Regions from separate parts of the Streptomyces sp. 11-1-2 genome, predicted to be linked through region 2. Evidence: riboswitches for the same ligand, from Rfam matches in the RefSeq annotation. Region 2 holds a riboswitch; the other holds the start of a gene.
The links. Region 2 has a riboswitch for ZMP and ZTP ahead of glyA (serine hydroxymethyltransferase). Riboswitches for the same ligand answer to the same signal wherever they lie in the genome.

Region 1: it holds a riboswitch for ZMP and ZTP, as region 2 does, so the genes downstream of both, CGL27_RS03330 (bifunctional 5,10-methylenetetrahydrofolate dehydrogenase/5,10-methenyltetrahydrofolate cyclohydrolase) here and glyA (serine hydroxymethyltransferase) in region 2, are expected to answer to the same signal.

The regions. Positions count from the first base shown of each region.
Region 1 is NZ_CP022545.1:694,786-704,531, reverse strand. It holds gene CGL27_RS03335 (VOC family protein) at 140-568, shown strand; partial or broken gene CGL27_RS03330 (bifunctional 5,10-methylenetetrahydrofolate dehydrogenase/5,10-methenyltetrahydrofolate cyclohydrolase) at 622-1,296, opposite strand; ZMP/ZTP riboswitch at 1,346-1,432, opposite strand; gene CGL27_RS03320 (type 1 glutamine amidotransferase domain-containing protein) at 1,947-2,687, opposite strand; gene CGL27_RS03315 (endonuclease) at 2,771-3,598, opposite strand; gene CGL27_RS03310 (ribonuclease H) at 3,912-4,604, shown strand; gene CGL27_RS03305 (maleylpyruvate isomerase family mycothiol-dependent enzyme) at 4,697-5,518, opposite strand; gene CGL27_RS03300 (zinc-dependent alcohol dehydrogenase family protein) at 5,591-6,553, opposite strand; gene CGL27_RS03295 (TetR/AcrR family transcriptional regulator) at 6,719-7,354, shown strand; partial or broken gene CGL27_RS03290 (iron chelate uptake ABC transporter family permease subunit) at 7,494-8,592, shown strand; gene CGL27_RS03285 (squalene/phytoene synthase family protein) at 8,713-9,636, shown strand; gene CGL27_RS03280 (hypothetical protein) at 9,730-9,746, opposite strand, start outside.
Region 2 is NZ_CP022545.1:5,146,070-5,155,815, reverse strand. It holds gene CGL27_RS21550 (Uma2 family endonuclease) at 1-521, opposite strand, end outside; gene CGL27_RS21545 (carboxymuconolactone decarboxylase family protein) at 673-1,116, opposite strand; gene CGL27_RS21540 (PLP-dependent aminotransferase family protein) at 1,199-2,704, shown strand; gene CGL27_RS21535 (hypothetical protein) at 2,870-3,220, shown strand; gene CGL27_RS21530 (glutathionylspermidine synthase family protein) at 3,236-4,423, shown strand; gene rocD (ornithine--oxo-acid transaminase) at 4,471-5,691, opposite strand; ZMP/ZTP riboswitch at 5,724-5,821, shown strand; gene glyA (serine hydroxymethyltransferase) at 5,861-7,132, shown strand; partial or broken gene CGL27_RS52160 (RNA polymerase sigma factor) at 7,591-8,142, opposite strand; gene trpS (tryptophan--tRNA ligase) at 8,189-9,202, shown strand; gene CGL27_RS21505 (2'-5' RNA ligase family protein) at 9,440-9,746, shown strand, end outside.

The sequences.
Region 1 (9,746 bases), 4.5 Mb from region 2:
CCACGCACGAGTGAGGCGCCCGGCCTCGGCGTGAGCCCGAGGCGGGCCAGAGGCCCGCCCTTTCCTCCGTGTCATTCCCCCCGGCGCCCGTACGTGGCGCCTGTTCCAGCGGATTCCACGATACGGAGACACACCACAGATGCCCCACCCAACGCAGCCCCAACACGGCTCCGAGCCCCAGGCCACCGTCGTCCAGTTGAATCACACCGCCGTCTACGCCTACGACCGGCAGCTGTCCGCCGAGTTCATCGCCGCGATTCTGGGGGTGGAGGTCGGCGCCCCGTTCGGCCCGTTTCTGCCCATCGACCTCGGCAACGGCGTAACGCTCGACTACTACGAGAAGCGCGACGAGCCCATACAGCCGCAGCACTACGCGTTCCTCGTGCCCGACGAGCAGTTCGACGCCATGATCGCCCGCCTGGAAGCGGTCGGCGTCACCTACTACGCCGACCCCGGCCACACCGACCCCGGCCGGATCAACCGTCTCTTCGGCGGCCGTGGCGCGTACTTCGACGATCCCGATGGCCACAACATGGAGATCATCACCCGGCCCTATATCCGTCCCTAGCCACGGGGGGAGTCGGCCACCGGTGGCGCGCCCGAAAGGGCGCCCCGCCGGGGCTACACCCGTGCGGCGCGTGTGTCGGCCAGGACCGTCTGCTGCCGGGCAGCGTCCACGGTCTGCGCCAGCAGGACGGCGATGGTCATGGGCCCCACCCCGCCCGGCACCGGGGTGATCAGCCGTACACGCTCACCTGCGGAAACGAAGTCGACGTCGCCAATATTGCCGGGGTTGTATCCGCGTCGATCACCACAGCACCCGGCTTGATGTCCTCGCCATGGATGAGCCGGGGCCGGCCCACCGCCGCCACGACCACATCCGCTTCTCGGTGCACCGCATGCGGATCGGCGGTCCTGGAGTGGCAATACGTCACCGTCGCGTCCCGGCCCAGCAAGAGCATCCCCACGGGCTGGCCCAGGATCGGGCTACGGCCCACCACGACAGCGCGTCGGCCCGCGAGCTCGACGCGGTACTCGTCCAGGAGGCGCATGATCCCGCCAGGAGTGCACGAGACGAAACCCGGCAGCCCGAGACTCATGGCCCCGAAGCAGCTCATGGTGACGCCCCGCCTTCGCGCAACGGGCGCGCTTCATACGGACATACGTGGCCGAGGCCGGATCCTCACCCACCAACACCGTTGCCAGACAAGGGGTGATTCCCGTACGCCGCGCGATCTCCGAAGCCTGGCCCGCCGCTTCAGCCACGATGCGCCGGGCAAGGCCGGCGCCGTCCATGAGCTGGGCCGTCTGTGTCGAGGACAAGGTCGCCTCCCAGGCGTTACCGACCACTCGCCCAGGCGCACGGCATCGACCCGATCGTCAGACCGCTCCCCGGTGGTGCTCCACCTCGGCGCCAGTCACGGCCCGGACGTCACTGTATGGCATTCCGGACGACCTTTGTTGCGTGTTTTTCTGCCGTTTCCCTCGCCGCCGCACACCGAGCGTTTCCATGAGTACGAGTGAATGACACCCTTGGCCTGCGCATGATCCGGAGGCCCCTAGACTATCTCGCAATCCTCACGTTGATCGGAGCACGACATGCGTCGCCTTGCCCTTGCCCTCCTGGCATGTTCAGCACTCACACTCGCCGGGTGCGCGCAGGACTTTGACCGGGGTCCTGATGGGACAGTCTCGGACAAGGTCAAGGACGGGAAGAAGTTCTACTTGGTCGTCGATCCGGCCAAGGGCGGCGATGAGAAGAAGTTCCGGGTCAGCAAGTACGACTACCACGACTGCAACCGGGGCTCGAAGTACCCCAAGTGTGTTGATGACTAAGGGCTGTTGAGTCTGAGCCCGGGTGGACGGCCAGGGTGGCCGGGGTGGCCACCCCGGCCGACGTGTGAATCGGCACGCGCGGCCTGACCAACTTCCTGCTCTCCGGTCGTTCAGGTGAGCATCTCGGCGAAGCGCCGCGCGAAGAGGTAGGCGTCGCCGGGCCAGCGGGCGGAAAGGTATCGGCTGTCCTGGACGACGAAGGCGGGGGTGTCGTCGGTGGCCGTGCCGCGGCGCCGTAGCTCGACGGGTCCGCGTTCGAACTGGGCGGGGTCGTTCAGGGCGGCGACGACCTCGTCCTGGACGTAGGCCGGATAGGTGCGGTAGTAGCGGCCGCGGCGCCAGGCCGTGAGGTAGTAGGCGGTCCGCTCCATGTACGCGGGCAGGCAGGTGGTGCGCCGGTCGGCGAGGAGGCTGCGGCCGGTGGCCGGGTCGCTGGTGCGGGCCAGGGTGAGGACGCCGTGGCAGATGGCGCCGACCGGGCGGTCCAGCCGCCAGAATTCCGCGATCTTCTCGCGCAGGACATCGGAGCCGAGGTACTGGCGCATCCCCGGGGCGTGGCCGCCGGGCAGGATCAGCCCGTCGTACACCTCGGGCTTGAGGTCCGCCCATGCGAGGGGGCGGCGGAAGGCGGTCGCCTCGGTGAGCTGCTGGTAGAACTCCTTGGGCTCGGGCTCCGCGCCGAGTTGCCCGAAGAGCACTCCGGTGATCAGCAGCGGATCGGCGGCCGGCGGGCCGTCGCCATGTTCGGTGGCGATCACCACCTCATGGCCGAGGTCGGTCAGGAGCTTCCAGGGCACGGCCACCTCGGTGACGTCGAAGTCCCGGTCGGGCAGCGGCAAGAGAATACGCACGGGGACTGCCTACCACGAGAGCCACGGCCGACGCCCCCGCCCCGGCACATGCGCCGGGGCGGGGGCGTCGGCGGAGCCGCGGGTTACTTCCAGATGGAGTCGACCCATTCGGGGTGGTCGATGAACGGGTTCCGGTTGTGCTGGAAGCTGTCGTAGATGACCTGGTTGCGGTTCTTCTCGAAGGCGTCGGGCGGGTCCTCGGCGCTCCACTCCTTCAGTACGGACAGGCGGCCGATATGGGGCGCGGAGCCGTTGTCGACGTTGTCGTTGGGCTCGAGGTCGGCGAAGCCGTCGTCTCCGTCGTAGCGGACGGCCATGTAGAGGATCATCCGGGCGACATCGCCCTTGACCTGGTCACGGGGTTCGAAGGAGTCGTCGTCGGTGCGGTTGCCGGGGGCGTCGGGCACGTCCTGGCCGCCGTTGTCGAAGTCCTTGTTGCCGCGGATGCTGTTCACCGTGACGTTTTCGGGGCGCAGGTGGTGCAGGTCGGTGCCGGGCCCGGTGGCCGTGCCGAAGTCGCCGTGCGACTTCGCCCAGACGTGCTCGCGGTTCCAGTCGTCTGGGTTGCCGCCGTTCGCGTCCTTGGCCTGGGAGCGGCCGCTGTAGAGGAGTATGACGTTCGACGGGTTGTCCGGGTCCTCGTCCGTGGACTGCAGCGCGTCCCAGACCTCGTCGTAGGACACCTTGGTCTGGTCGCTGATGATCGTGTGCAGCGCGGCCTTCAGCTCCGGGCCGTTCTTGCCCATCGCGTCCTGGTAGTAGTCGTCCAGCGCCTGCACGGCCGTGGGCCGGTTGGTGTCGGTCGCGGCCGGTGTGTCGGCGGCGGCGACCGAAGGGGCGGCGATACCGGCCACGGCCACTACGGCCAGCAGAGGGAGGCGCCGTGATCGGCGCGGGCGATGAGTGGACATGATGTGGGGGGTGTCCTCTCTTAGATGTACCCGGACCGCCAACCGGCGCCGCGAGTACGGATGTTCAAGGCACAAGCTCTGGGAGATTCCCATGCGCGAAGCCCGAACACGTGTACATAGTGTGCCCGTTCGGCGCGGATCTGATGAACGCCCCGTGGTCAAGGGAAGGGCCGGCCGCCGTCGACCGCGGCTCGTCCGAGGACTCGCGTGAGGAGTGGGAGTGGGCGGCTTGGCCCGCCATCGGCACGGACGGCAGACCGCCGATGACCAGGTCTCCGCCGTGCCGGATGCGGAGTGCTGGCAGTATCGACGTATGGCTGAACAGATCATCGCCGCGTGTGACGGGGCATCGAAGGGAAACCCCGGGCCCGCGGCCTGGGCATGGGTTATCGCGGGCACCGACGGTGCGCTGGAGCGCTGGGAGGCCGGGCCGCTTGGCACCGCGACCAACAACGTGGCCGAACTCACCGCACTGCAGAGGCTGTTGGAGTTCACCGACGCGGCCGTGCCGCTGGAGGTGCGCATGGACTCGCAGTACGCGATGAAGGCGGTCACCACATGGCTGCCCGGGTGGCGGAAGAAGGGGTGGAAGACCGCCTCGGGATCCCCGGTGGCCAACCGCGAGCTCGTGATGCGTATCGACGAGCTTCTGGGTGGCCGCAAGGTGGAATTCGTCTATGTTCCGGCGCACCAGGTCGACGGGGACCCGTTCAACGCGGCAGCCGACCAGGCGGCCAGCCACACCGCCCGCACCCAGGAGCCCGCGGGCACCTCGCTCGGGTCCGCCCTGCCACCGCCCGAGGCCCAGACGGCGACACGCTCAGCGGGCCGCGGTGGCACGGCGCGACCGCGCACGACGGCGGCACAGCGGGGGACAGGCACCCGCTCCAAGGCGTCCATCAAGGCGAAGTTCCCCGGCCGGTGCCGCTGCGGCACGCCCTACGCCAAGGGTGAGACGATCATGAAGAACGCCGACGGCTGGGGCCATCCGGCCTGCGCCACCTGAGCCACGGGGCATCCGCGGCAGGCCACCCGAACCGCTCCGATCCAGTCCGCTCTGATCCGGTCCGCTCTGATCCGGTCCACTCCCTGGCCGGATCAGGGCGCGGCGAAGAGCGTGGGGAACCGTGGGGCGAGCCAGGGCTTACGGCCCCAGGCGAGGACGTGGCCCCTGGCGGCGGCGCCCCACGGACCGAGGCGGCCCAGCGCCATCAGAAGGAAGGCGACGGGCTCGGTGAGGATGGTGCAGTCCGGGCGGCTCGGCGGGTGCGGGGTGACGGTGACAGCCCCGTCGGTGAAGGTGGCGCCGAAGCGGGCGCCACCCCTGAGGCGGATGGTGAAGCGGGCGGTGAGCCCGGCGGTGGCCGTGGTGTCGACCACCCGTGGCATGGCCGTGATCAGGAACGGCAGGGTCAGCTCGACCCGGGCCCGGTTGAGCATATGCGGGCGGCCCAGCGCACGGGCGAGGTCATAGCCGTGGCCGAGCATATGGGTCAGCAGATACGACCCCAGTACGTCCGGGCTCATCGGGCCCATCGGTGTGACCAGTTCGCCGTGTGACGCGGGCCGGGCCGCCGACCGGAGGAAGGCGTCGGCCTGCTCCACGATCATGGCGGCCAGCGGCTCGGCCCGGCGCTCGGCGAACGCGGCGAGCGCGAGCTGGTTGGCCTCGGCCAGCCCGTGCGGCGTGCCGTCCCCGTAGCTGCGTGTCTTCCCGTCCGCGAGGTGCGCCATCAGCTCGTTGGCCTGCGCCAGATGCGCCGCCGCCTCCCCGACCGTCCACCGTGACCCGGGCACCGGAGCCCCGGTGTCGGGTGCGCCGCGCAGCGTTGTGGCGATGTCGGCCGCGGTGGCGCGTATCGCCTCATCCAGCCCCGTGGGCCACGTGCCGCCGTCGCCCTGCCCGCTCACGGAATCCACGCGCCCTCCCTGCACCGAGCCGGGGAGCTTCCCCGGGGTACGTACCCTGTCACGGCCCCACGGCCGCCACGATCACGGTGTCAGCACGATCCTGCCGAACACCTCGCCGGCGTCCATTTTCTGGTGTGCCAGCACGGCTTCCTCGAGCGGCAGCACCTCGTGCACCACCATGGGCAGCTCGCCGCGGCTCGCGGCAGCGAACTGCTCGGTCCGCACCGCACGTCGATCGGCTTCGGCCACGGTGTCGGCGCTGAAGGTGGCGAAGGACATCGACTTCTTGAACGCCGCCATCATCGTCATGCCGAAGTCCGCCGGCGGCTGGCCCCCGACCATGCCAACGGCCACCATGCGACCGTTCGGGTTGAGCTTGGCGAAGAAGGACGGCATATCCGCACCGGCGACGATGTCGATGATGACGTCGTAGCCCTCGGGAGCGTCCTCGGCTCCCTCGCCGGAGCGGTCCAGCACATGGGTCGCGCCCAGCTTGCGCAGGCGGTCACCACGCTCGGCCGACGAGGTCGTGACCGCCACCGCGCCGGCACCGGCACGAGCCGCGAGCTGGACCGTCATGATCCCGATGCTGCCGGCCGCACCGCGCACCAGCAGGGACTCGCCAGGCGCGAAGTGGGCATGAGCAAGGGCGAAGTGGGCCACCATTCCGGAGCTTCCGAGCGTCACCGCGTCGACCGGCGACAGGTTCGCGGGGAGGGGCAGGATCTCCTCGACCGAGGCAATCGCCTGTTCCACGTAGCCGCCACGCACGCCGGTGAACGCCCATACGAGCTGACCGACCCATGACGTGTCGACGCCGTCGCCGACCGCGGTCACGATGCCCGCTACCTCGCTGCCGGGGATATGGCCCTCCTTGAAGCCGTAGGTGGCGAGAACACCGCGTCGGATCACGACGTCGACGCCGCCGACGCCGATCGCCTCATTGGCGATGAGTACCTGTCCCTCGGCGGGAGTGGGGGCAGGGAGGTCGATGAGTGCCAGACCTTCGGGGCGTCCGAACGCCTGGATCGCGACTGCCTTCAATGTCGTCTCCTTTGTCCTGGGGAGGGGCGGCCGGGATCGATGGGGACCGGCTGAGACCGGTCGGCCCCGGTCCCGGCGCCGAGGGGCCGCACCCGGAGAAGCGCCGTGCCTCCATGCCTTCGGACGCTAACGGACGCCCCCGTCCGTTTGGCTAAAGTGAGAGCGGTGACCGACCGTTTGCCTCACACCCTGCGCTCCGACGCCCTGGACAACCGCGAACGCATCCTCGACGCGGCCCGCGCGCTGTTCGCCACCGAAGGTCTGAACGTGCCGATGCGCGAGATCGCCCGGCAGGCCGGGGTCGGCCCCGCCACCCTGTACCGCCGTTTCCCGACCAAGCAGATGCTGGCCACCGAAGCCTTCGTGGACGAGATGCGCGCATGCCACGTCTTCGTCGACGAGGGGCTCGCCGAGCCGGATCCATGGCGTGGCTTCTGTCTCGTGATCGAGAAGACCTGTGAGCTGCACGCCCGCAGCCGAGGCTTCACCGAAGCCTTCATGTCGACCTTCCCCGACGCGATGGACATCGCCGCGGAGCGTGCGTACGCGCTGAGGTCGATCGCCGAACTGGCCCACCGCGCCAAGGACGCCGGCCATCTGCGCCCCGACTTCGTCCTGGACGACCTGGTTCTCATGCTCATGGCCAACAGGGGTATCCACACCACATCGAAGGCCACCCGGGTCGCGGCTTCCCGGCGCTTCGCCGCGCTCGTCATCCAGGCATTCCGCGCCTCCCCGCAGCACTCGCCGCTCCCGCCGGCGGCACGCTTGGCGCCCGCGGCACCAGGCAAGATCATGTGAAGGCGGCACCGAAGGCGTGTCCCTTGTCCGGGTGGTCGTGTAACCGTCGCGTCGGCCGGCCGGGCGCCCCCTCCCCAGCGCAGGCGAAATAAGGTTAGGCCAACCTTCGTTTCGTGGGAGCTGCTGAAGAGATCTCCGAGTCGCCGTACCGACGGGTGTTGCCACCAGCCTGGTCGGCGCCGTCTTCCTGGTCGTGATGGCCACCCGGGTCCGGGACGGTGCCGGGGCGCCTCCTGCCGACCGGTTGCGCATCCGGAGCCGGGCCGTCTTCCTGGCCACCACGGCCGTGCTCGCGGCGGTGCTCGTCGGCGTGACGATCGCCGCCGTGCTGCTGGGGGACAGCAAGCTGTTGCTCGGCGACGTGGTGAACTGGGCACAGGGCAGGGCGGGCCGGACCGTCTCCTTCGTCCTCGACACCCGGATCCCCAGGGTGCTCGCGGCGCTCCTCGCGGGCGCGGCACTCGCCCTGGCCGGAACACTCGTCCAGGCCGTGACCCGCAACCCGCTCGCCGAACCCGCCGTCCTGGGCGTCTCCGGCGGGGCCGCGCTCGGCGCCGTGCTCCTCGTGACAACGGCGCCCGTGGCCGGGTCGTGGGGGATGGCCGGGGCGGCGTTCGCGGGCGCCGCGGTCAGTTCCGTCCTCGTCTTCGGGCTCGCCGCCAGAGGCGGGTTCCAGCAGAACCGGCTCGTCCTCGTCGGATTCGGCGTCGCCACCGGAACCGCGGCGCTGATCAACCTGCTCATCGTCCTCACCGACCCGTTCAACGCGACGAAGGCGCTCACCTGGCTGTGGGGCTCCACCTACGGGCGATCCCTGCCCGATGTGTCGCCTCTCGCGGCCGTGCTCGCCGCGGGTGTGCTCGTCGCGATGGTGGGGCGCACGGAGCTCGACCTGGTGTCGTTGGACGAGGACACCCCCCGGCTCCTGGGACTCCGGCCGGCACGGGGACGCCTGGGATTCCTCGCCCTGAGCGTCCTGCTCAGCGCCACCGCCGTGGCAGCCGCGGGCACGATCGGCTTCGTGGGCCTCGTGGCACCACACGCGGCCCGGGCCCTGGTGGGCCGACAGCACGCCCGGGTGGTCCCGGTCGCGGTCCTCCTCGGCGCCACGCTCGTGTGCACCCGCGGACCTGCTGGGCCGCACGGTGATCGCCCCGGCCCAGCTCGGTGCCGGCCTGATGACCGCAGTGATCGGCACGCCGTACTTCCTCCAACTGCTCGTGCGCAGCCGCCGCTAGCGCGCGCATCGAAGTGGCGTGGCAGGGGAGACCGAGGCGTGCCCCGTGTCCGCCTGGTGGTGCGGCATGCCGACGGTAGCCTCTACCGCGGACGACGGCACGCGGGCGGGAGGGTCGGGCATGAGCCTGTGGGGCAGGGCGCTGGATGCCGCGGGGATCAGTGACCCCCGGCTGCGGGAGGACTATACGCACCAGCGGAAAGTGGTGGCGGGCTACCGGCGCAGCTCCTACCTCGCCGCGCGCCTGCTGCTGCCCCCGCCGTTGCTGCCGCATCTGATCGCGGCGACCGCCTTCATGCATCGCACCGACACACTCCTCGACAGCGGCCCCGCCGAGGAGCGTGCCGGGGCCTTCGCGGATTGGGTGAAGGAGGTGCGTGAGGGCCTGGCCGGTGGCGGAAGCGAGCATGCCGCCGTACGGCCGCTGCTGCACACCGTCTCCGCGCACCCAGGGCTGCGCGACCGGGTCGAGGACTTCCTCGACGCGGCCCCACTGGAGCTGGAGTTCACCGGATTCGCCACCGAGGCGGACTACCAGCGTTATGTCGACGCGTATGCGCTACCGGCGTTCATGCTGATCGCGGGCCTGATCGCAGGGGAGGACACCGCGGCGGAGGACACCGCGGCGGGCTACCGCGAGGCATGCCGCGTGTACATCGACGGCAGTCAGCGCCTGGACTTCGTCAACGACCTGTCCGAAGACCTTGCCGACGGGCGCCTGAATCTGGTGCGGGAGACGCTCGACGCGCATGGTGTCACCCGCGTCGACCTGGAGAACGCCCGGGACACCGCCGGAACCCGGAGCCTGCTGGCGCACCTGCTCGGCCAGGCTCGCCAGTCCCTGTCCACCAGCCGGAGCCTGGTCGGCCTCGCGCCGCCCGAGGGCCGGCCGCTGTTCCGCGCCATGATCGAGATCGAGCAGCTCACGGCCACGGCAGCCGCCGCCAAGGGCCCCGGCGTGCTCCGCGCCCCCGCCCGTCCTCCGCTGTCGACCACCGCTCGGGTGCTGCTCCGGGAGCGCCGCCGCGCCCGTCATCCGCGCTGAACGTGACACACGCGCTCGTGAGTGCGGAACGTGGCACGCGTACGTGGGTGCCGAGCGGGCAGCGGCACAGCTTGCCTCGTCGCCCGGGGTCTCTCAGGAAGGGCGTGCCT
Region 2 (9,746 bases):
GTCAGCGGCTCCCCGAACGCCGCTCGGTGCTCGTCCCGGTAGCGGCCCTTTCCGTCCGGTGCGGAGTACACGGTCGTGGAGCCCTCGTCGTCGTGCGGGTCGATCAGCAGATAGATCGGCACGTTGGAGTGGGCGTAGCCCTTGACCTTGGCCTGGAGATCGCGAGCTCGTGTGGAGGGCGATGTGATCTCGGCGACGAGCAGGACGTCACCCGCCTGGACCTGCCATTCCTCCATGCTCTTCAGCGCTTCCGACTCACAGATGAGCAGGTCCGGAATGAACCTCTCTTCCGTCGCGGGGAGGAAGACCGTTGTGGTGTTGGTAATGCGCCATTGAGTCGGTACCTCGCGGACGAGCTGGAGGTTCAGTTCGCTGAAGATCCAGTTGTGGAAATTCGCAGGCGTCGGTGAGATGACGATCTCCCCCCCGATGAGTTCTGCCCGCATTCCATCCGGCAGCTCCAGCTGGGCATGGATGTCGAGCAGATTTTCGAACTCTTGGTCGGGCAGTGGCGCCGTCATCACGAGACCTCCCATCGGTGGGTCCCCCTTCTGGCTGTGTTGCCTTCGTGCCGTACTGCCTTGCGAGGGCCTGTCACCATCATGCGTTACGCGATGACTCCGACGTCGGACAACGGCCCCCGTCGTCATCAACGACGCCGGGGGCAGATGGTCACACGGTCGGCTTATAGGCGCCGGGGGTCATGCGGGTGGTCACACCGATGCGGTTCCAGGCGTTGATGGTGAGGATCAGCGCGATCACCTGCGCCAGCTCCTGCTCCTCGAAGTGCTTGGCGGCGCGCTCGTAGACCTCGTCGGGGACGAAGCCGTCGGTCAGGACGGTGACGGCCTCGGTCAGGGCGAGGGCGGCCTGCTCCTTCTCGGTGTAGAGGGAGCCGGCCTCCTCCCAGGCGTTGAGGAGGTAGAGGCGCTCCTCGGACTCGCCCGCCGCGCGGGCGTCCTTGGTGTGCATGTCGATGCAGAAGGCGCAGTGGTTGAGCTGCGAGGCACGCGTCTTGACCAGCTCGGCCAGCGCCGGGTCCACGCCCTTCCGGGCGGCCGCGTCCAGGCTGATCATGGCCTTGTAGACCTCGGGGGCGGCTTTGGCGAATTGCATCCGTGGGCCGTGTGCATGAGAAGTTCCGGTCGTCATGCCTCCACGCTAGAGGCCGGGCGGCCCAGGGGTATGGTCCATTTCCATGGCGGATTCATGGGCCACTCCGGGGGACGAACCCGGACAGCGGACGGACAGCGCGGCCGGGCCGGGGGCGGATCTTCATCTGGATCTGCCGCCCGGTGGCGGGACCGGGGTGCGAGTCGCGCTCATCCGCGCCCTGCGCGACGCCGTCCGCACCGGGCGGCTCGCCCCGGGCGCCCGGCTGCCCTCCTCCCGCTCGCTCGCCACTGACCTCGGCATCGCCCGGAACACCGTCGCCGACGCCTATGGGGAGCTGGTCGCCGAGGGCTGGCTGACCGCCCGGCAGGGCTCGGGCACCCGGGTCGCCGAACGCGTCGTGCCGCCCGAGCCCGCCCCGCCGCGCACACTCCCGCCCGCCGCCGTGGCCGCCACCCGGCCCACCTACGATCTGCGGCCCGGCGAACCCGATGTCTCGGCCTTCCCCAGGACCGCCTGGCTCTCCGCGGCCCGGCGCGCCCTGATCGCCGCGCCGAACGACGCCTTCGGCTACGGTCACCCCGCCGGACGGCCCGAGCTGCGGCGGATCCTGGCCGACTATCTGGCGCGTGCCCGCGGGGTGCGGGCCGCGCCGGAACGGATCGTGGTCTGCGCGGGGTTCGTCCAGGGGCTGGCCCTGCTCAGTCGGGTGCGGGAGAAGGCGGGACACCGTGAGGTGGCCGTGGAGTCCTACGGGCTCGACGTCCACTGGAATGTGATGCGCGGGGCCGGGCTGCGCACCGTACCGCTGCCGGTCGATCAACAGGGGGCGCGGACGGCGGAGCTGGACCGGTCGGCCGGGCTGCGGACCGTTCTGCTCACCCCGGCGCATCAATTCCCCATCGGAGTTCCGCTGGACCCCGACCGGCGCGCCGCCGTGGTCGACTGGGCCTCGCGCGTGGGCGGACTGGTGCTGGAGGACGACTACGACGGGGAGTTCCGCTACGACCGTCAGCCGGTCGGGGCGCTGCAGGGGCTCGACCCCGAGCATGTGGTCTATCTGGGCACCGCGAGCAAGAGCCTGGCGCCCGCGCTGCGGCTGGCGTGGATGGTGGTGCCGGACCATCTGATGGACGACCTCCTGGCGCTCAAGAGGACGGGGGAGTGGGAGTCGGGCAGGCTGGACCAGTTGACGCTCGCGGAGTTCATCGACTCCGGGGCGTACGACCGCCATGTGCGCGGTATGCGGATGCGCTACCGGCGCCGCCGCGACCAGTTGGTGGCGGCGCTCGCCGAACGCGCCCCGCGGGTGCGGGTCACGGGCATCGCGGCCGGGCTGCACGCGGTGCTCCAACTGCCGCCGGGCACGGAGCAGTCCGTGGTGCGGGGCGCGGCCTGGCAGGGCCTGGCGCTGGAGGGCCTGTCCCGCTACCGCTACCGCGACGAACAGGGGCAGGAGCGGCAACAGGAGCCGGGCGAGCCCGGACCGGGGCCGGGCGGGCAGCCGGACGCGCTGGTGTTCGCCTATGGCACCGCGCCCGACCACGCCTTCACGGGCGCACTGGAGGCGCTGTGCCGGGTGCTGCCCTGAAGCCATGCGTTTCAGCGGCCTGAACCCACATTCTTCGGCCGAGCCCCGGCGTCCATGGGCGCGGCAGCTCCCCCTAGGGTGGGCGGTTGCGGCCTCGGGAGACCGGGGAGACCACGCCCTCGGGAGAGACGATGGCCTCGGGGGAGAGGAACGGGGGAGACGGGGATGGAACGAAAGACGACGCGGCGACTGCGGTCGAGCACGGTGATCCTGGGCGGTATGGGCGCGCTGGCGGCGACGCTCACCTCCTGTGGTTCGGAACCGGACAAGCGCTGTGTGGACCGGAACAGCTATGACGCGGTGAATGGGTACCGGGTCGTCGACTCCGGCGCCTGCAAGGGCTCTTCGTCCACCACGGGCGGCAAGGGGAAGAAGAGCCGGGGCACGAAGAGCGCCGACGGCGAGTGGTACTACGACTCCGAGGTCAGCGGCCGCTGGGCGGACTACGGCACGTTCGACAAGAGCAAGGCGGCCGACCGGGGCGGCTTCGGCTGCTCGGGCTCCGGCGGCGGCTGAGCGGGCCGCCCCACGATGAAGCGCCACACCATCGACCCCCGCCCCGACTGGCAGTCCACGGTGGAGGAGCAGGGGGTCATCTATCCGCTGACCCGCTACCCGGACGGCTCGCTGCGCCCCTACTGGGACGAGAGCGCCTACTACGCCTTCTCGCTGCCCGAGGTCGAGGCGCTGGAGGAGGTCGTCGAGGAGCTGCACCGGATGTCGCTGGCCGCGGCCGCCCATATCGTCGAGACCGGCAGCTTCGCCGACCTCGGCATCGACGATCCGCGGTTGGCCGGGCTGATCGCCGAGTCCTGGCACCGCCGGGCCGAACAGCCCAGCCTCTACGGCCGGTTCGATTTGCGCTACGACGGTGAATCGGGCCCGGCGAAGCTGCTGGAATACAACGCGGACACGCCCACCTCGCTGGTGGAGGCGGCGAGCGCCCAGTGGTTCTGGATGGAGGACCGCTTCCCGGGCGCCGACCAGTGGAACTCCCTCCATGAGCGGCTGGTCGACGCCTGGCGGAGCCAGGCCGCGCTGCTGCCGCCGGGGACGCCCCTGTACTTCGCCCATTCGGCCGGGGACGAGCTGGGCGAGGACCTGATGACGGTGGCCTACCTCCGCGAGACGGCCGACCAGGCCGGGCTGAGCACCGAGGCGATCTCCATGGAGGACATCGGCTGGGAACGGCTGTCGGGCCGCTTCGTCGACAAGCGGTTCCGCTTCATCCGGAGCTGCTTCAAGCTCTATCCCTGGGAGTGGCTGGTCACCGACCGGTTCGGCCCGCAGGTGCTGGACACCCTCGACAACGGGGGCGGCACCGGATCCACGCTGTGGATCGAACCGGCCTGGAAGATGCTGCTGTCCAACAAGGCGCTGCTGGCCGTGTTGTGGGAGCTTTTCCCGGACCACCCCAACCTGCTGCCCGCCTACCTCGACGGCCCCCGTGAACTGTCCGGCGCCAACGGCTATGTGGCCAAGCCGCTGCTCGGCCGCGAGGGCGCCGGGGTCACCGTGCACCCGCCGGGCGAGGAGCCCGTCCTCCGCGATGAGCCGTGCTGCTACCAGGAACTGGCGCCGCTGCCCGACTTCGACGGCAACCGGGTGGTACTCGGCACCTGGGTCGTCGAGGGCGAGGCGGCGGGGCTCGGCATCCGCGAGTCGGCGGGGCTGGTGACAGATGAGTACGCGCGCTTCATCCCCCATGTGATCCTCTGAACCAAACTGATTCTCCAAGCAGGACAGGGCCACCGAGCCGTACCGGGTCATTCGGCCAGCACCGCCCTGAGCTGGTCCAGCGCCCACTCCAGATCCTCCTCGCTGATCACCAGGGGCGGGGCGATGCGGATGGTGGCGCCATGGGTGTCCTTGACCAGCACTCTGCGGTCCATGAGCCGCTCGGAGATCTGCCGCCCGGTGCCCCGTGACGGATGGATGTCCACCCCTGCCCACAGCCCCCGGCCACGCACCTGCTCAACTCCCCTTCCCACGAGCAGCCCCAGCTCCCGGTGGAGCAGCTCGCCCAGCGTGGCCGAGCGCCGCTGGAACTCCCCGGTCCGCACCATGGCGATGACCTCCAGGGCGATCGCGCAGGCGAGCGGGCTGCCGCCGAAGGTGGAGCCGTGCTCCCCGGGGCGGTGCACCCCGAGCACCTCGCCGGAGGACACCACCGCCGACACCGGTACCACCCCGCCGCCCAGCGCCTTGCCCAGCACATAGACATCGGGGACCACCCCCTCGTGCTCACAGGCGAAGGTGGTGCCGGTGCGTCCGAGGCCCGACTGGATCTCATCGGCGATGAACAGCACATTCCGCTCCCGGGTCAGCTCCCGGACCCCGGCCAGATAGCCGGGCGGCGGCACCACCACTCCGGCCTCGCCCTGGATCGGCTCCAGCAGCACGGCGACCGTCTCCTCGGGCGCGGCGTCGAGCGCCGCCTCCATCGCCGCCAGATCCCCGTACGGCACGATCGAGAACCCGGGGGTGAAGGGACCGTGGTCGGCACGGGCCTCCGGATCGGTGGAGCAGCTGATGAGGGTGATCGTCCGGCCGTGGAAGTTGTCCCTGGCGGCGATGATCCTGGCCCGGCCGTCCGGTACGCCCTTGATCCGGTAGCCCCATTTACGGGCGGTCTTGATGGCCGTCTCCATCGCCTCCGCCCCCGTGTTCATGGGCAGCACCATCTCCATGCCGCACAGCTCGGCCAGCTCGGAGCAGAAGGCGCCGAAGCGGTCGTGGTGGAACGCGCGGGAGGTGAGGGTGACCCGGTCCAGCTGCGCCTTGGCGGCCTCGATCAGCCGGCGGTTGCGATGCCCGAAGTTGAGCGCCGAGTATCCGGCGAGCAGATCGAGATACCGGCGGCCCTCGACATCGGTCATCCAGGCGCCTTCGGCGGACGCGACGACGACCGGCAGCGGATGGTAGTTGTGCGCGCCATGGGCCTCGGCGGCGGCGATGGCCCGCTCCGCGGAGCCTCCCGATCCCATCTTGTCCTCCTTGTCTCACTAGCTAGAGTGGGGGTGCGCACCGTGACTGGCGAGCCGAGCGTGGAACCGACCACGAGGAAGCGATGCGCGGCCTTAGCGCCACGAGGTGCCGCCCGCCTGGGCACCCCGGGACACGACCGGACCGTCACCGATCGCCCCGGAGGACTCGATGAGCCTGCCCCTTTCCCATCCCGCCCTGTCGGCCGCCGACCCTGAACTCGCCTCCCTCGTCGGCTCCGAGGAGCTGCTGCAGTCCGAAACCCTGCGCCTGATTCCGAGCGAGAACTATGTCTCCGCCGCCGTCCTGGAAGCCTCCGGGACGGTGCTGCAGAACAAGTACAGCGAGGGCTACGCCGGCCGCCGCTACTACGAGGGCCAGCAGATCATCGACCAGGTGGAGACCCTGGCGATCAACCGGGCCAAGGCCGTCTTCGGCACCGAGCACGCCAATGTGCAGCCCTACTCCGGCTCGCCCGCCAACCTCGCGGTCTATCTGGCCTTCGCCCAGCCCGGTGACACCGTGATGGGCATGTCACTGCCCATGGGCGGTCATCTCACCCACGGCTGGGGCGTCTCCGCCACCGGCACCTGGTTCCGCGGCGTCCGGTACGGGGTGCGCCAGGACACCGGCGCGATCGACTTCGACCAGGTGCGCGAGCTGGCCCTCGAGGAGCGGCCCAAGCTGATCTTCTGCGGTGGCACGGCGGTGCCCCGCACGATCGACTTCGCCGCCTTCGCGGAGATCGCCCGCGAGGTGGACGCGGTGCTCGTCGCCGATATCGCGCATATCGCCGGTCTGATCGCGGGCGGCGCCCACCCCTCGCCCGTTCCGTATGCCGATGTCATCTCCACCACCACTCATAAGACGCTCCGGGGTCCGCGCGGCGCGATGCTGATGGCGCGCGGGACCCATGCCAAGGCCATCGACAAGGCCGTTTTCCCCGGGCTGCAGGGCGGTCCGCACAACCAGACCACCGCCGCCATCGCGGTGGCCCTGCACGAGGCCGCCCAGCCCGCCTTCCGTGACTACGCCCATGCCGTGGTCGCCAACGCCAAGGCGCTCGCCGAGGAGCTGCTCGCCCGCGGCTTCGATCTGGTCTCCGGTGGCACCGACAACCATCTGATCCTGATGGACCTGACGCCCAAGGAGGTGCCGGGCAAGGTCGCGGCCAAGGCCCTGGACCAGGCCGGGATCGTGGTGAACTACAACACCGTCCCCTACGACCCGCGCAAGCCCTTCGACCCCTCCGGCATCCGGATCGGCACCCCCTCCCTCACCTCGCGCGGTCTGTCCACCGAGCACATGCCCGCCGTGGCCGACTGGATCGACCGCGGGGTGACCGCCGCGAAGAGCGGTGACCAGGGCGGCCTCATCAAGATCAGGGCCGAGGTGTCCGAGCTGATGGCGGGCTACCCGGCTCCCGGTCTGCCGACCGGCTGACGCCGCCCGCGGGCCCCTGCCCGGCCTCCAGGCCGGGCAGGGGCCGCCACCACTGCTCCTCCCGGATCCGGTCGTCGGCCACCGGCACCGGCAGGCCCACGATCCGGGCGAGCACCCGCTCGACCAGCGTCTCCCCGCCCTCCGGCGGCGCGCCGCCCTCCAAGGACTTGGCTCCCTCCAAGGACTTGGCTCCCTCCGGGGGCACGCCTGCCTCCGGGGGCACGCCGCCCGCCCGGGACACGCCGTGCCGCGACGGTCCGCCGGACGGCGGTATCTCCAACGCCCGCCCGAGCGCCCGCAGCTCTCCGGGCAGCCCTTCCTCGGCCATCTCCTTCGCCTCCCCACTCGGTCCCATCGGCCGTCCGTTGAGTTTCCTCGGCCGTCCACTGCCTCACATCGGCCGTCCAGCGCGTCCCATTGGCCATCCACCGCGTCTCATCGGCGGTCTCCGACGGCCCCAGCAGCCGCTCCAGCCGTCTCAGGGCGCGGCTCAGCCGTGATTTCACCGTGCCGCGCGGCCAGCCCAGCGCCTCCGCGGTCTCCCCCTCGTCCAGATCCAGCAGATAGCGGTAGATCACCACCCGCCGCTGCGGCTCGCTCAGCTCCTCCAGCGCGGCCAGCAGCCGCTCCCGCCGCTCGCCCGCCAGTGCCACGGCCGCCGGATCGGCGGACTCCGGTATCACCGGCTCGGCCCCGGCCAGCAGCGCTCCCTCCCGGTCCGCCGCCGTCCGCCTCCGGCGCGCCGAACGCACCGCGTTACTCGTCTCATGGGCGACGATCCGCAGCAGCCAGGGCCGGAACGCCGCCTCGCTCTCGAACCGCCCCAGCGCGAGATACGCCTTCACAAAGGCGTCCTGCACCACATCCTCGGCATCCGCGCCCGCCCCGAGCAGCCGGGCGGTGCGGTGCGCGATCGGCGCATGGGCCCGCACCAGCTCGGCATATGCCTCGGTGTCGCCGGCCAGCACCCGCGCGATGATCTGTGCTTCACGAGTCCTCACACCTTTCATACACCGGCGGACGGAGTCTGGTTCCACACCTGAGAGAATGGGTGCCATGGTCCTCGATCGTCCCCGTGCGCTCTCCGGTATCCAGCCCACCGCAGGTTCCTTCCACCTCGGCAACTACCTCGGTGCGATCCGGCAGTACGTCGCGCTGCAGGAGACCCACGACGCGTTCTACACCGTGGTCGACCTGCACGCGATCACCGTGCCGCAGGATCCGGCGGAGCTGCGCGCCAACAGCCGGCTCGCCGCCGCCCAGCTGCTCGCCTCCGGCCTGGACCCGGACCGCTGCACGCTCTTCATCCAGAGCCATGTGCCCGAGCACGCCCAGCTCGGGTGGGTGATGAACTGTCTCACCGGCTTCGGCGAGGCGTCCCGGATGACGCAGTTCAAGGACAAGTCGGCCAGGCACGGCGCCGACCGGGCCACCGTCGGCCTCTTCACCTATCCGATCCTGCAGGTCGCGGACATCCTGCTCTACCAGGCCAACCACGTGCCGGTCGGCGAGGACCAGCGCCAGCACATCGAGCTCACCCGGGATCTGGCCGACCGCTTCAACGGCCGCTTCGGCGAGACCTTCACCGTCCCCGAGGCGTACATCGTCAAGGAGACGGGGAAGATCTACGACCTCCAGGACCCGACGATCAAGATGAGCAAGTCGGCGTCCACGCCGAAGGGGATCGTCAGCCTCCTCGATGAGCCCAAGGTCTCGGCGAAGAAGATCAAGAGCGCGGTGACCGACCTCGAGACGGAGATCCGCTACGACGAGGAGAAGAAGCCGGGCGTCAGCAATCTGCTGACCATCTACTCCACCCTGACCGGCACCGCCATCCCGGAGTTGGAGAGCCGTTACGAGGGCAAGGGCTACGGCGCGCTCAAGACCGAGCTCTCCGAGGTGCTGGTCGAGTGGGTCACGCCGTTCCGCGAGCGGACCCAGGAATACCTCGCCGACCCCGCGACGTTGGACGGAATCCTGGCCAAGGGAGCCGAGAAGGCCCGAGCCGTCGCCGCCGAGACGCTGGCCGCCGCCTACGACAAGGTGGGCTTCCTGCCCCCCGCGCGCTGAGCGGCGCGTCGAGCGTCGTTCGCACCACCCGGTGAGCACGGCGCGCCCCGCGCACGTATGGGATACGGACCCGCGCGGACAGCGGAACGCACCGGTCCGGCCCCCTGACCAGGGGGCCTGTGGATGGGTGTGTGGAAGAACCGAGGAATCTAGCCGCGAAGGCGGCGCAGCCGCCACACTGACACGGGTGCAGCGGCCACAACTCAGCAGCCCGGGAGGGCCAGGAGGGAGAACGCAGTGGGGACCGTAACGCTCGGCGTTTCGATCGCGGTCCCGGAGCCGTACGGCAGCTTCCTCCAGGAGCGGCGCGCGGGCTTCGGGGACCCGGCCGCCCATGGCATCCCCACTCACGTCACCCTCTTGCCACCGACCGAGGTCGACGCCTCGGCACTGCCCGCCGTGGAGGACCATCTGGCGCGGGTCGCGGCCGAGGGGCGGCCGTTCCCGATGCGGCTGGAGGGCACCGGCACCTTCCGGCCGCTCTCGCCGGTCGTCTTCGTCAGGATCGTCGAGGGCGCGGAGGAGTGCGCGGTGCTGCAGGAGC